DNA from 2 places in the Methylobacterium sp. A49B genome. Region 1 is predicted to be linked to the other one. Evidence: predicted binding sites of a transcription regulator. Region 1 holds the regulator's gene; the other holds the start of a gene.

Region 1 (6,093 bases):
AAGACCAGCCCGAGGAGCAGGGTCGCCGGCAGCCCGAGACTCACGAGCCGCGGAACCCCGAACAGGTCGCCGATCCCGGCGATCCCGGAGAACTCAGTCACGATGGCGCCGATTCCCGCGACCACGAGGCCGCCGTAGGAGATCCAGGCCCAGACCGGTCCGTAATGCGTCCGGATCAGCTCGCCATGGCCGCGGCCCGTGGCGGTCCCGAGCCGGACCGTCAGCTCCTGGACGACGTAGAGGATCGGCACCAGCAGGATCTGCAGGAGCAGCAGCGAGTAGCCCCAGCGCGCGCCGCTCTGGGCCGCCGTGATCAGGCTGCCGACATCCGTATCGGCGAGCATCACGACCAGTCCCGGGCCCGCGGCCTTGAGGAACGCGGACAGGCGGGGCAGGGAAGCGCTGGGCACGGCTCGGGAACAGTCCCGGGCGGCGGCAGTTCCGGCGGACGCCTGCGGCGTTTTCCCGGGAGCCCGCGGGAGGAATTGAGATGGCGGAGAGCACGGATCGGGGTTCCGGCTGGAGCCTTCAGGCGAGCGCCGTGCCCGACGGGGTGCGCCTGGAACTCGCCCTGTCCGATCTCGGCGGCGCGCCGGTCACCGCCGCCATCACCCTGGACCGGGCGGAGGCCCGCGCCTTCGCCCGCGCGCTGCTGGCGGCGGCTGGGGACGCGACCGAGCGCACCTTCCCCAAGCCGGGGACCTGAGCCGGGGACCTGACGGGTGCGGGCGCCGGGCCCGCGGTTCAGCGCAGGATCAGGCCCGGATTGCGGCCCGGAAGCCGCGGAACCACCGTGCCGCGCTTCTCGATCGGCGCGTCGCACGCGTAGGCGAACTCTGTCTTCAGCGGATCGAACACGGTCTCGCCGGTGATCCGGCAATCCTCGCGCACGGTCTCGTCGAGATAGGCCCGGGCCGCGGTCCGGAAGCGCTTCACCCGCGTCGCCTCGGGCTCGGGATCGATCCGGACCTCGCTTAGGTTGCAGCCGGCATATTCCCGCAGGGCGTTCGAGACGATCAGCATCCGGCGCACTTGCCGGTTGTCGTAGACCTCGTAGGGCTCCTTGCAGCCGATCGTCACCACCTGCGGCGTCAGCGCGACGTAGTTCCGGGAGATGTAGGAGAACCCGGTCGTGCAGCCGGCGAGCGCCAGGCCGAGGGTCACCACGCCGAGGGTCACCACGCCGAGGGGCAGCAGAGCTGCGGGTCGTCGCATCCTCGTCATCCCAGCCCGATCCACGCCGCGCCCCGGGCTTATCCCCGGACGGCCGGCTGGACGCATTGAAACGGCTCCGCTTGCGCCGTCAATGCGTTTCTCCCCGGCAGGAACCGCCGCGCACGCAAGCGTGGCCATATCTCTCTTGCGGAACACTTGCGGAACGTTTAACGTGTTCGTGATTTGTTTCTGTGGCCGCCACGAGGCGGTCCCTCAAGCCGCGAGGCCCCCGTCGATGCTCACGCGCAAGCAGCTGGACCTCCTGCGCTTCATCCAGAACCGCATGCAGGAATGCGGCGTCCCGCCGTCCTTCGACGAGATGAAGGACGCCCTCGACCTGAAGTCGAAGTCGGGCATCCACCGGCTGATCACGGCCCTCGAGGAGCGCGGCTTCCTCCGGCGCCTGCCGAATCGGGCGCGCGCCATCGAGGTGATCCGCATCCCCGAGAGCCTGACGCAGGCGGCCGCGGCCCAGGCGCCCGCCGAGCCCCGCCGGTTCACCCCGAGCGTGGTGGAGGGTGGCAAGTCCAAGCAGCCGCCGCTGCCCGCCAATGCCCGCATGATCGACGAGGCCGGACGGGCGGTGTCGATCCCCGTCATGGGCCGGATCGCGGCCGGCACGCCGGTCTCGGCGATCCAGAACCAGAGCCATGCCATCACCCTGTCGCCGGACTTCCTGGCCGGCGGCGAGCACTACGCCCTGGAGGTGCGCGGTGATTCGATGGTCGAGGCCGGCATCCTCGACGGCGACCTCGTGGTGATCCGCAAGCAGGACACCGCCAACACGGGCGACATCATCGTGGCCCTGATCGACGACGAGGAGGCGACGCTCAAGCGCCTGCGCCGCCGCGGCTCCTCGATCGCCCTGGAGGCCGCCAACCCGGCCTACGAGACCCGCGTCCTCGGGCCCGACCGGGTCCAGATCCAGGGCCGCCTCGTGAGTCTCGTCCGCCGCTACTGAAGCGGTTCGGCGGGCGCGTCGCCGGGCGCGTCCCCGCCGCTTGATCCGTCGGCCTCAGCCGGGGCCGCAGGCTCCTCCATGGCGCGACTGCTGTCGACTGCGGCGGTCATCGGCGGTGCCGGCTTCGTGTCCCGGTGCGGTCGCCACGGCAGGCCGCGATCACCGGTCCGGGCGTAGCGCGCGGTGAACCCGCCGGGTTCGGCCCGGAGCGCCACGGCTCCGTGATCCGCCAGGACATGCCGGTCGATCACGAGGGGCCCCGTGCAGGTCGGGGGCGCCGCGAGGCCGGTGATCAGCACCGCGGCCCGGGCGCAATCCTCCGGGAAGGCGCGGCGATCCCGGACCAGCGCGACCGCCCGCCCATCCGGCAGGCGCGCGGTGCATCCGAGCCGGTCGCAGCGCCCGCTTCCGGACGGCGTGACCAGCGCGCCGGGGCGCCGCCCGTCGCCGTCCGCCTTCAGCCACTGTTCCAGCACGAAGCCGGAGGGGCTGCCCAGGGCGGCGAGGCGGCCGTCCGGCCCCCGCACCGCCGCGCCGCCGCCCTGCCGGTCGACGTAGACGTCGTAGCGGTCCGGCAGCGCGGTGAGCCAGAGCCCCAGCAGGAGGGGCGGCCCGGCGAGCCAGCGCAGGCGCGAGACCGGGAGCGTCGCCAGCAGCAGGCTTGCGGTCAGCAGGGTCAGCGCTGCGGTTCCGAAGGCCGGCAGCACGAGGGTGGCGCGCTCGAACCCGGCGATCCACTCGGAAATCGCCAGCATGCCCCCCACCGCCTGACCCATCAGCCACCAGACCGGCCGGTCGAGGGCGAAGGGATAGGCCAGGATCCCGAGGACCGCGGCGGGCATCACCACCAGGGAGACGAGGGGCAGCGTCAGGGCGTTGCCGACGAGCCCGAAGGGCTGCACGGTCTGGAAGTGGTAGGTGGCGAAGGGCGCGGTGGCGACCTGCGCCACCAGGGTCGTGGCCAGGGTCCCGGTGACCGCCGAGAGGCCGCTGCCCACGAGGCGCCCCACCCGACCCACCCCGGGGCGCACGAACAGCCGGCCGTCGATCAGGCGCGCGCAGGCGATCAGCCCGGCCACCGCGCCGAATGACATCTGGAAGCTCGGGCCGAGCAGGCCCTCCGGCTCGCGGGCGAGCGCGATCAGCGCGGCCAGCGCGAGGTTGCGCATCGACAGGGCCGGCCGGTCCGCCAGGATCGCGCCCAGCATGATCAGGGTCATGATCAGCGAGCGCTCGGCGGCGATGTCCCACCCCGAGAAGGCGCAGTAGGCGGTCACGCCCACCATGGCGAAGCCGGCCGCGATCTTCTTGATCGGCCAGACCAGGGCGCAGTACGGCACCAGGGCGAGGGCCGCCCGGACCAGCCAAAACACCACGCCGGCGGCCAGCACCATGTGGAGCCCGGAGATCGACACCACGTGGTAGATGCCGGCGGCGCGCAGCGCGTCGTTGGTCGCCGGCCCGATCAGCCCGCGCTTGCCCGTCACCAGGGCCGCCGCGACCGCCCCCGCCTGCCCGCCCTCGGCCTCCGCGATCCGGCGGGTCAACGCGTTGCGGGCCGCGTCCAGCGTCGCGGCGAGCCGCAGGCGCAGGGGCGGCGGCTCCGCGGGCGCGCGGACCGTGACCGCTCCGACCAGCGAGCCCACGGCGCCGAGACCCTGGAAATACGCGTCCCGGGCAAAGTCGTAGCCGCCGGGCCGGGCGGCCTCCGGCGGCGGCAGCAGCCGGGCGGTTGCGGCGATGACGTCCCCGGGTCGCGGGATCGGCGTCCTGCGGAACGACACCCGGACATGGACCGGCCGCGCCTCCGGCGCGAGCCCGGCGAAGCTCTCCACGCGGATCACCAGCCGGGCGCCGACCTCGCGCTCGTCCAGCGCCTCGACCATCCCGACGAGGGGGCCGATGGTGGTCCGGGTGAGGATCGGGGCGGCCACCTGGGTGACCCGCCACGTGGCCGCCGCGAAGCCGAGGAACCCGGCCGCCGCCGCGAGGGCCAGCGCCAGGGCCACGGGCCGCGCGCCCAGGAACGGCACCGGCACCAGGGCCAGAGCCGCCCCCACCAGCGGCGCGGCCAAGATCGGCGTCCCGTCGGCCGCCGCGAAGTAGACCAGGATCCCCGCGCCGAAGGCCACCGCCAGCCAGGGGAACAGGCGCCGCTGCTCGGCTTCCCGGCCGAGCCCCTCCGCCACCCAGCGGCGGACCGCCGGAGGGGCGAGCGCGCGCGGGCCGGCGAGCGCAAGGGCACCCCCCGCCTGCCTCGCGCCGATCCGCCGCATTGCCGCCGCCCCGATCCGCGCGACCTGTCGTCGTCGGCCGGCGATTCTCCGGCCGATTCTTAACCCATCCGCCGACCCGTGCTACAGGCGGCACTTCGTGCTACGGGCGCCCTGTCGAGCCCCTCGCCGCTCCATCCCCGCGCCCCGCCCCCGAACATACCGGACCGATGTCCTCAGCCGTCGTCACGCGCTTCGCCCCCTCGCCCACCGGCTACCTCCACATCGGCGGGGCCCGCACGGCCCTGTTCAACTGGCTCTACGCCCGCCACACGGGCGGCCGGATGCTGCTGCGCATCGAGGACACCGACCGGGAGCGCTCCACGAAGGGCGCGATCGACGCGATCCTCGACGGGCTCACCTGGCTCGGCCTCGACTGGGACGGCGACGTGGTGTTCCAGTTCGCCCGCGCCGAGCGCCACCGGGCGGTGGCCGAGGCGCTGCTGGCTGCCGGCCGCGCCTATCATTGTTACGCCACCGCCGAGGAACTCGCGCAGATGCGCGAGACCGCCCGTGCCGAGGGCCGCCCGCCCCGCTACGACGGCCGCTGGCGCGACCGCGACCCGTCCGAGGCCCCCGCCGGCGCCAAGCCGGTCATCCGCCTGCGCGCGCCGACCGAGGGCGAGACCGTGGTCGAGGACGCCGTCCAGGGCCGGGTGACCTGGGCCAACAAGGACCTCGACGACCTCGTGCTGCTGCGCTCGGACGGCACGCCGACCTACATGCTCGCCGTCGTGGTGGACGACCACGACATGGGCGTCACGCAGATCATCCGCGGCGACGACCACCTCACCAATGCCGCCCGCCAGACCCAGATCTTCTCGTCGCTGGGCTGGGACGTGCCGAAGATGGCCCATATCCCGCTGATCCACGGGGCCGACGGGGCGAAGCTCTCGAAGCGGCACGGGGCGCTCGGCGTCGAGGCCTATCGCGACCTCGGCTACCTGCCGGCGGCGCTCCGGAACTACCTCGTGCGGCTCGGCTGGAGCCACGGCGACCAGGAGGTGTTCTCCACCGACGAGATGATCGCGGCCTTCGATCTCGGTGCGGTGGGGCGCTCGGCCGCGCGGTTCGACTTCGCCAAGCTCGCCAACCTCAACGGCCTGTACATCCGCGGCAGCGCCGATGCCGACCTCGTGGCGGCGATCGAGACGATCCTGTCCCAGGTCGGGCCCGAGCGCGGCCTGTCGGCGCCGCTCCCGGCCGATCTCAAGGCCAAGCTCATCCAGGCCATGCCGGGCCTGAAGGAGCGGGCCAAGACCCTGATCGAGCTCATCGACAGCGCCTATTACCTCTACGCCCAGCGTCCCCTGGCGCTGGACGACAAGGCCCGCGCCCTGCTCTCCGACGAGGGCCGCGCCCGCCTCGCCGGCGTGCGCCCGGCGCTGGAGGCGCTGACCGACTGGAGCGCGGCCTCCACCGAAGGCGCCGTGCGCCAATACGCGGAGGCGGCGGGCTGTAAGCTCGGGCAGGTCGCCCAGCCCCTGCGGGCGGCGCTCACCGGCCGCACCACCTCCCCGCCGCTGTTCGACGTGATGGCGGTGCTCGGCCGGGACGAGACCCTCGCGCGCCTCGGCGATCAGGTGCCGCAGGGCTGAGGGTGACCGCTCGCGCACGGAGCGCCCTCTCCCCCGCACGCGCCGA
Region 2 (6,093 bases), on a different contig from region 1:
CGTCGTGCGAAAGGGCTATCGCCGCCTGATCGAGCGACAGCCAGGCTTGGTCGTGGTCGCGGAAGCCGAGAGCGCGGCAGCGGCCTATTGCCAATACAAGGCTCACGAGCCCGATCTCGTGATCCTCGACCTGTCGCTGCCCGGCCCGAGCGGCATCGAGGCCATCCGTCACATCCGCCAATGGGACGGGGCCGCCCGCATCGTCGTGTTCAGCATGCGCACCGGAGCGGTGATCGCGCGCCAAGCCTTCGCCGCAGGGGCGAGCGGGTATGTCAGCAAGGCGAGCTCACCCCGTGAGCTGCTGGCGGCGGTGGCCGCCGTGCTCCGCGGCGAGCGAGCGATATGCGCCGACATCGCGCACGCGATCGCCCAGGACGAGGTGGCCGGGGGGCGCACGGCGCTCGACGACCTCAGCCCGCGGGAGCTCGAGATCCTGAGCCTGACCGCGGGCGGGATGACCGCCCAGAGCGTAGCCGAGGCGCTGTGTCTGAGCCTCAAGACGGTGCACAACAACCTCTCGGTGATCCGCGCCACTCTCGGGGCGCGCACCGATGCCCATCTCGTCTGGATCGCGATCGGGGCCGGGCTTGTATCGCCCTCCGAGGAACGAATGCCCCTGCGGAAGTCATAGGATTTCGTGCGCTCTGACGACTTCTCGACCAAAAGCCAACAGACTGACATCCACCCCGAGCCGAAGTTGCCGGACGGCTGACGAGCGGCCGCTTCTGAGAAGAGTCGGCAGCGGTCGGGGCGGCTGGGTTGGGTCGCAAGCGGACGGGCCGCTCGGTGTGGATCTGCGCCGGCCCGCCTTCGAGCAGCAAAGCATGGACGCGGACCGTCGTCTCCGCGCGGGCCTCCGGCCCAGAGGAGGCACTCCGAGCGTCCGGACGCACGCGGGCGGGTTCAGAAGCGACCCGCGATGGTCAGGCGCACGGCCGTGGGCTCCACCGGATGGAAGACCCGGTCGATCAGCCCCTCCGCCGCCTCGCCAGGCAGGCGGGACACGTACGCGTAGGTGATCTGGTCGGACTTGCTGTTGGTCAGGTTCAGCACGTCCAGCGAGACGCTGATGCCGGTCTCGAAATTGTAGCCAACCCGGCCGTTGAACAGCGCGGTCGGTCGCGAGCGGATCGAGTTGTCCTCGATCAGGGGTCGCGGGCCGAAGTAGCGGAATCTCAGGGAGCCGAACCAGCCGAGCGGCTCGCCGAAGGTGACGCCCGCCGAGGCGATGGTGGTGGGCGCCTCGGGCACGCGGTTGCCGACCGGATCGTAGTCCGAGAACCGGGCGTTGGTGATCGTCAGATCCCCCTCCAGCGACAGCCAGGGCGTTACGGCGTAGCGGTTCGTCCACTCGACACCGAAGCGCCGGGTCGGGCGACTCGGCTCCGTCGTGCCGGTGTCGCCCTGGAACAGGTTCTCCGAGGCGAAGTCGAGCCGGAACAGGGCGAGGCTCGTCTCCAGACCGGCGATGGAGCGGTTGCGCAGCCCGACCTCGTAGCCCGTGGACGGCACCAGGAACGGCGAGCGGGTGGTGTTGAACAGCGACGACGTCGGGTCGACGGTGGCGGTCACGCCGCGCACGTCGTTCGAGTGGAAGCCGCCGCCGTAATTCACGTAGAGTTCGGTGTCGAACCACGGCCCGAGCGTCAGGCCGAGCTTCGGGTTGACGATGCCGTCCCGCGCTTGGCCGGAATTGGCCGGCGTGTCCGAGACGACGCTGGCGGAGTAGCCGTCCGCGCGGAAGCCGATCGAGGTGCGCAGCCAATCGGTCCAGCGGACTCGGTTGTCGAAGTAGAAGGCCCCGCTCGTCTCCAGCACGCGATCGTCGAGCACCCCGGAACGGTACTGCCGGTTCGTGGTGTTGAACAGACCGACCCGGATCGAGTCGGTCCGCGTCTGCACGCCGATCTCATTCTCCATCGGGCGCCCGAACAGGTCGCCCTGGAAGATGTGCAGGGCCTCGCCGCCGCCGATAATGCGTTGATCGAGCTGGTGGAACTGGTCGCCATTGACCGGGTCGTTGAGGAAGTAGGTGAAATCGTTGAACAGGTTCAACTGGGACCGGATGATGTAGGCCGAGGCCCGCGTCACGCCCGTATCGTCCGTCGCACTGAACTTGCCCGAGAGCGAGAAGCGCGAGGTGTCTCCGCCATCCGCGGGATTGATCGTGTCGTAGCGGCTGATGAGGCCAGCGACGACGGCGCGCTCGGGGATCTGGTTGGTCGCCGTCCACCGGGCTGCGTAGGCCATGCCGGTGATCGAGAATCCGTCGAGCGGTGTGCCCTGGCTGTAGCGGGCCACCCCGTTGATCTTGCGCAGCGCGTCCGGGACGACCCACGGGCCGTCATAGACCTGCGCCTCGCCAGCCAGGAGCAGGTTGCCCTCGCCCAGTGGCACGGTGGTGATCGACAGGGCGCGCTTGTAGCCGAAGCTGCCGATCGACGTCAGGGCGACGTTCCTGGGTGTCGCGTCGAGGTAATCGATCCGCACCGAGCCCGCGGATGCGAAATCGCCGTCGCGCACGAAATACGGCCCCTTGTGGAACTCCACGGCACCGACAAGCTCGGGGATGAGGAAGTTGATGTCGGCGTAGCCCTGGCCGTGGGCGTGGGTGCGCATGTTGAGCGGCATGCCGTCGAGGAACAGCGCGATGTCGGTGCCGTGGTCGAGGTTGAAGCCGCGCAGGAAGAACTGATTGGCTTTGCCCTCGCCCGAGTGCTGCGTGACGATCAGCCCCGGCACCGCCTCCAGCACCTCGCCGGGGCGGGTCACGGGGCGGCTGTTGACCTGCGCACCCGTGATGACGCCGGAACTGGCGGAGTCCACCGGTGTGCTGATCCCGCCGATGCCGGTCGTGCCTCCGACATAGCCTGCGCTCGCGGACGGACCGGCTTGCGGAGCCGTGGCCGCGGCGGTCTCCGCCGTGACCGAGATCTCCTCCAGCGTTGCCTCGGTGGTCGCCGCACGCGACGTGGATCGGTCCTGGGCTACAGCCGCTGATGCGAGTGCGGCGAGGCCGAGGCCCGACAAGGTCGAGAGCCTTCGGCCGGTTTGACGGTGGAACACGGGAGCCTCGGCAACGGCAGTGGCACGTCACCGCGAACAAGTCCGAGACAACCGCGTCAGCGCGGCTGTCTCGACACCCACCAGGACACCCCGCCCGGCGCGTTTCGCGTGTGACCACGGCTGACGGCAGGTCTCCTGGCTCGCGGGTCGCCGCCCTCGCACCGTCTTCCCGGATGGGTCTCATCCAGTGACGCGGTGGTGCTGGGCTCGCCGCTCACAGTTGCGGGGGCAGCCGCGGCTTCGGGGCGAACCCCTCACCGCGTTCCCTTTTGATCCCCGAGGGGAACCGTCACAGTCAGGCTAGGTGATCGGCCAAAGCTCCGTCAACGCGACAGAGCGCGTTCCTGTGACGTGTGCCCTTTTGGCTGCGTTCGGGAGCGCGCCTTGTGGGAGTGGCCGGCCGCTCCCGCTGCGTGCGGTCCCGCTATTCAGCCTTGCGATGCCCGCGACCGTGCTGATCCTTGTCGGCACCTGCCGCCGCCGCGGCTTCCTTCTCGGCCTTGCCCGCCGTCGCCATGCTCGTGGCGGCGTCGCTGGTTGCGCCGGACGGTGCGTTGGACGCGGCCGATTTCGGATGGCCTCTGCCCTCCGTCGGCGTCTCGGCTTTCCCACCCTCCATCACCACAGGATGGCCGGCATCGGCCTTGGCGCTTCCGGCCGCTTGGACCTCGGCCGTCTTCTGCTCCTGTGCGCTCCGCGTCGCATGGTGCTGGCCGTCACCGGACTGACCCTTCGCGGGATTCGACATCGTGACCTCATCTGTGCTGGTCACGCGGCAACGGCCCACAGCCGCCACAGTTCGGTGAGGTCGCCCGGTGCGACGAATGGCCGAACGCGGCGCGCGGCTTCCCTGCCAGACAGGTCGTCGACGTGCGCGGGCCCGGATGCGCCAGGGCGATCACTGTCGTCGTCTTCGGTCATTGCCGCCCGGCCGGTTCGAGCGGACGGACAACCGTGCAACCAGCGGCGGAACCCATGCTCCCGAGCAGCGTGAGCGCTCAAGACCGCACGAAGGCTCTGTCGTCGCCACCCCAGGCGATGAGATTGAGAGTGGCGACCGTCCGCTTCTCCACCAGCTGAGTCTGGAAACGGACGGGCCGCTTGCGGCCGCAAACCGGACAGCCACCTGTCTTTCCTTGCACGCGGTGCGCTGACCGAGATCGCGCCGCGACGTTCTCGAGCCGAGCCGGTTGCATGCGAGGCCGCTATGGAACAAAATGTGAACTCGTGGTCGGGCGCGGCGGGCGCTACCGTGGGCAGCGACATGTCACCTTCACGTTCCGGCCGCACGCTGTTCTTCTTCGAGAAACCCTCGGCGATGCGGCAGCTGCAGCGCTTCTTCCGCTCACCGAACACCGTCTGCGTGGCCGCCGAGGGGCACCTGCTGTCCGCCGAAGAGCCAGGCAGTATCCGACCCGAGTGGAAGCCCTGGCGCTTCGACGCGCTGCCCATCACGCTCGCCACGATCCCGGTCAGTTGCGGCACGAACCGGTCCGGGCAATCGCACGAGCCGAAGATCGCCGCCATCCGGCAGGCGCTGAGCGGCGTCGAGCGCGTGATCATCGCGACCGATCCCGGGCGCGAGGGTTCCATGATCGCCTGGGAGGTGCTGGAGCACCTCGGCTGGCGTGGCCGCGTCGACCGGATCAAGCTCGGCGCGCTCGACGATGTCTCGATCCGGCGCGCCTTCGCGGCCCTGGCCAAGGAGGTCGGCTCGGGCGAGCGCGACTACGCCGCCTACCTCGAAGCGCTGTGCAGGCAGTACGAGGACTACCACCTCGGGCTGAACGGCACCCGGGCCATCTCGCTGCGCCTGCGCCCGCCCGAGTTCCGGGAACCCTGGCGCTTCGGTGGCGTGCAGACGCCCACCCTCGCCATTCTGGCCGACCTGGAGGCGCGCATCCGCTCCTTCGTGCCGCAGGACTTCTTCAAGGTCGCCCTGCACCTGAGCACGCAATCCGGTGCCGAACTGACGCTGTGGCACGCCCCCAAGGATCGGATCTTCGACGCGGCCATCGCCGAGACGATCCGGCAGGCGGCCACGACCTGGTCGGGCCCCCTGGCGGTCGCGCACAAGGACGTGCGCCGCGCGCCCCCTCGTCTGTTCTCCAAGGACACCCTGGCGCGGCGCTGCGCCAAGCGGTTCGGCTGGGACCCGCAGCACACGGCAGGGCTCGCTCAGGAGCTGTACGACCAGGGTTACCTCAGCTACCCGCGCACGGAGTCCGAGTACCTGCCGGACGGGCAGGCGGGTGATGCCGCCGCGATCGTCGCCGCCATCGCGACCGTGCTGACCGACATGCGCGACGTCAGTCCGGGAGGCGAGGTGCCCCTGATCCGACGCGGGGCGAAGGGGCACTACGTCAAGGACCCGGGCGAGCACCATGCCATCGTGCCCCTGCGCAAGGTGCCGGAGCGCAGCCGGCTTTCGGCCGACCAGTTCCGGTTGTGGGAACTCGTCGCGAAGGCCTTTCTCGCCGCCCACCTGCCCGACGGCATCGACGCCCGAACGACCGTCACGGCCGAGGTCGGGACGCCGCTGGGCGCGAAGCGGTTTGCCGTTTCAGGCAGCGTCATCCGCGCCCCGGGCTGGCGTGCGATCTACGGCAGCGAGGCCGAACTCGAAGCGGACGTCGTGCCCGGCAAGGCCAAGCGCGAGGCCGAGGCCACGTCCGCACGCCTGCCACTCGTGAACGACGGGGAGGGTGCATCGGCCGCGGGCGCGGATGTCGCCACCGCGATGACCGAGCCGCCGCGGCGGATCACCCGCGGCGAGTTGCCGGTGGTGATGGGCCGGCTGATCGACCAGATCGATGATCCGGCGGTCAAGCGCGCCCTGGAGAACCCGGTCAACCCGAACGAACCCAAGGGCCTCGGCACGGCCGCCACCCGCGACACGATCCTACCCAAGCTCCTGAAGAGCCGCTACATCACGCTGGCCAACGGCAAGGATCCGGCCATCGAAGTGACCGAGGTCGGGCTGGCCTTCATGGCCGCGGTGCGACGCGTGTTCCCGGCCTATGGCGA

Evidence for each region. Region 1 encodes LexA, which represses DNA repair genes until DNA is damaged. Its sites were predicted from a motif close to TGTTCNNNNTGTGTTCNG; they were not measured.
Region 2: the regulator LexA is predicted to act here: its motif matches at 4,275-4,292, upstream of ACLBX9_RS19815 (type IA DNA topoisomerase).

Annotation. Positions count from the first base shown of each region.
Region 1 is NZ_JBKFBO010000043.1:24,236-30,328, forward strand. Features, by position in the region: gene ACLBX9_RS03350 (NRAMP family divalent metal transporter) at 1-410, opposite strand, end outside; gene ACLBX9_RS03355 (hypothetical protein) at 491-706, shown strand; gene ACLBX9_RS03360 (hypothetical protein) at 745-1,215, opposite strand; gene lexA (transcriptional repressor LexA) at 1,451-2,176, shown strand; gene ACLBX9_RS03370 (ComEC/Rec2 family competence protein) at 2,170-4,452, opposite strand; gene gltX (glutamate--tRNA ligase) at 4,620-6,047, shown strand.
Region 2 is NZ_JBKFBO010000112.1:168,000-174,092, reverse strand. Features, by position in the region: gene ACLBX9_RS19830 (response regulator) at 1-631, shown strand, start outside; gene ACLBX9_RS19825 (TonB-dependent receptor) at 904-3,066, opposite strand; cobalamin riboswitch at 3,175-3,372, opposite strand; gene ACLBX9_RS19820 (hypothetical protein) at 3,491-3,814, opposite strand; gene ACLBX9_RS19815 (type IA DNA topoisomerase) at 4,331-6,093, shown strand, end outside.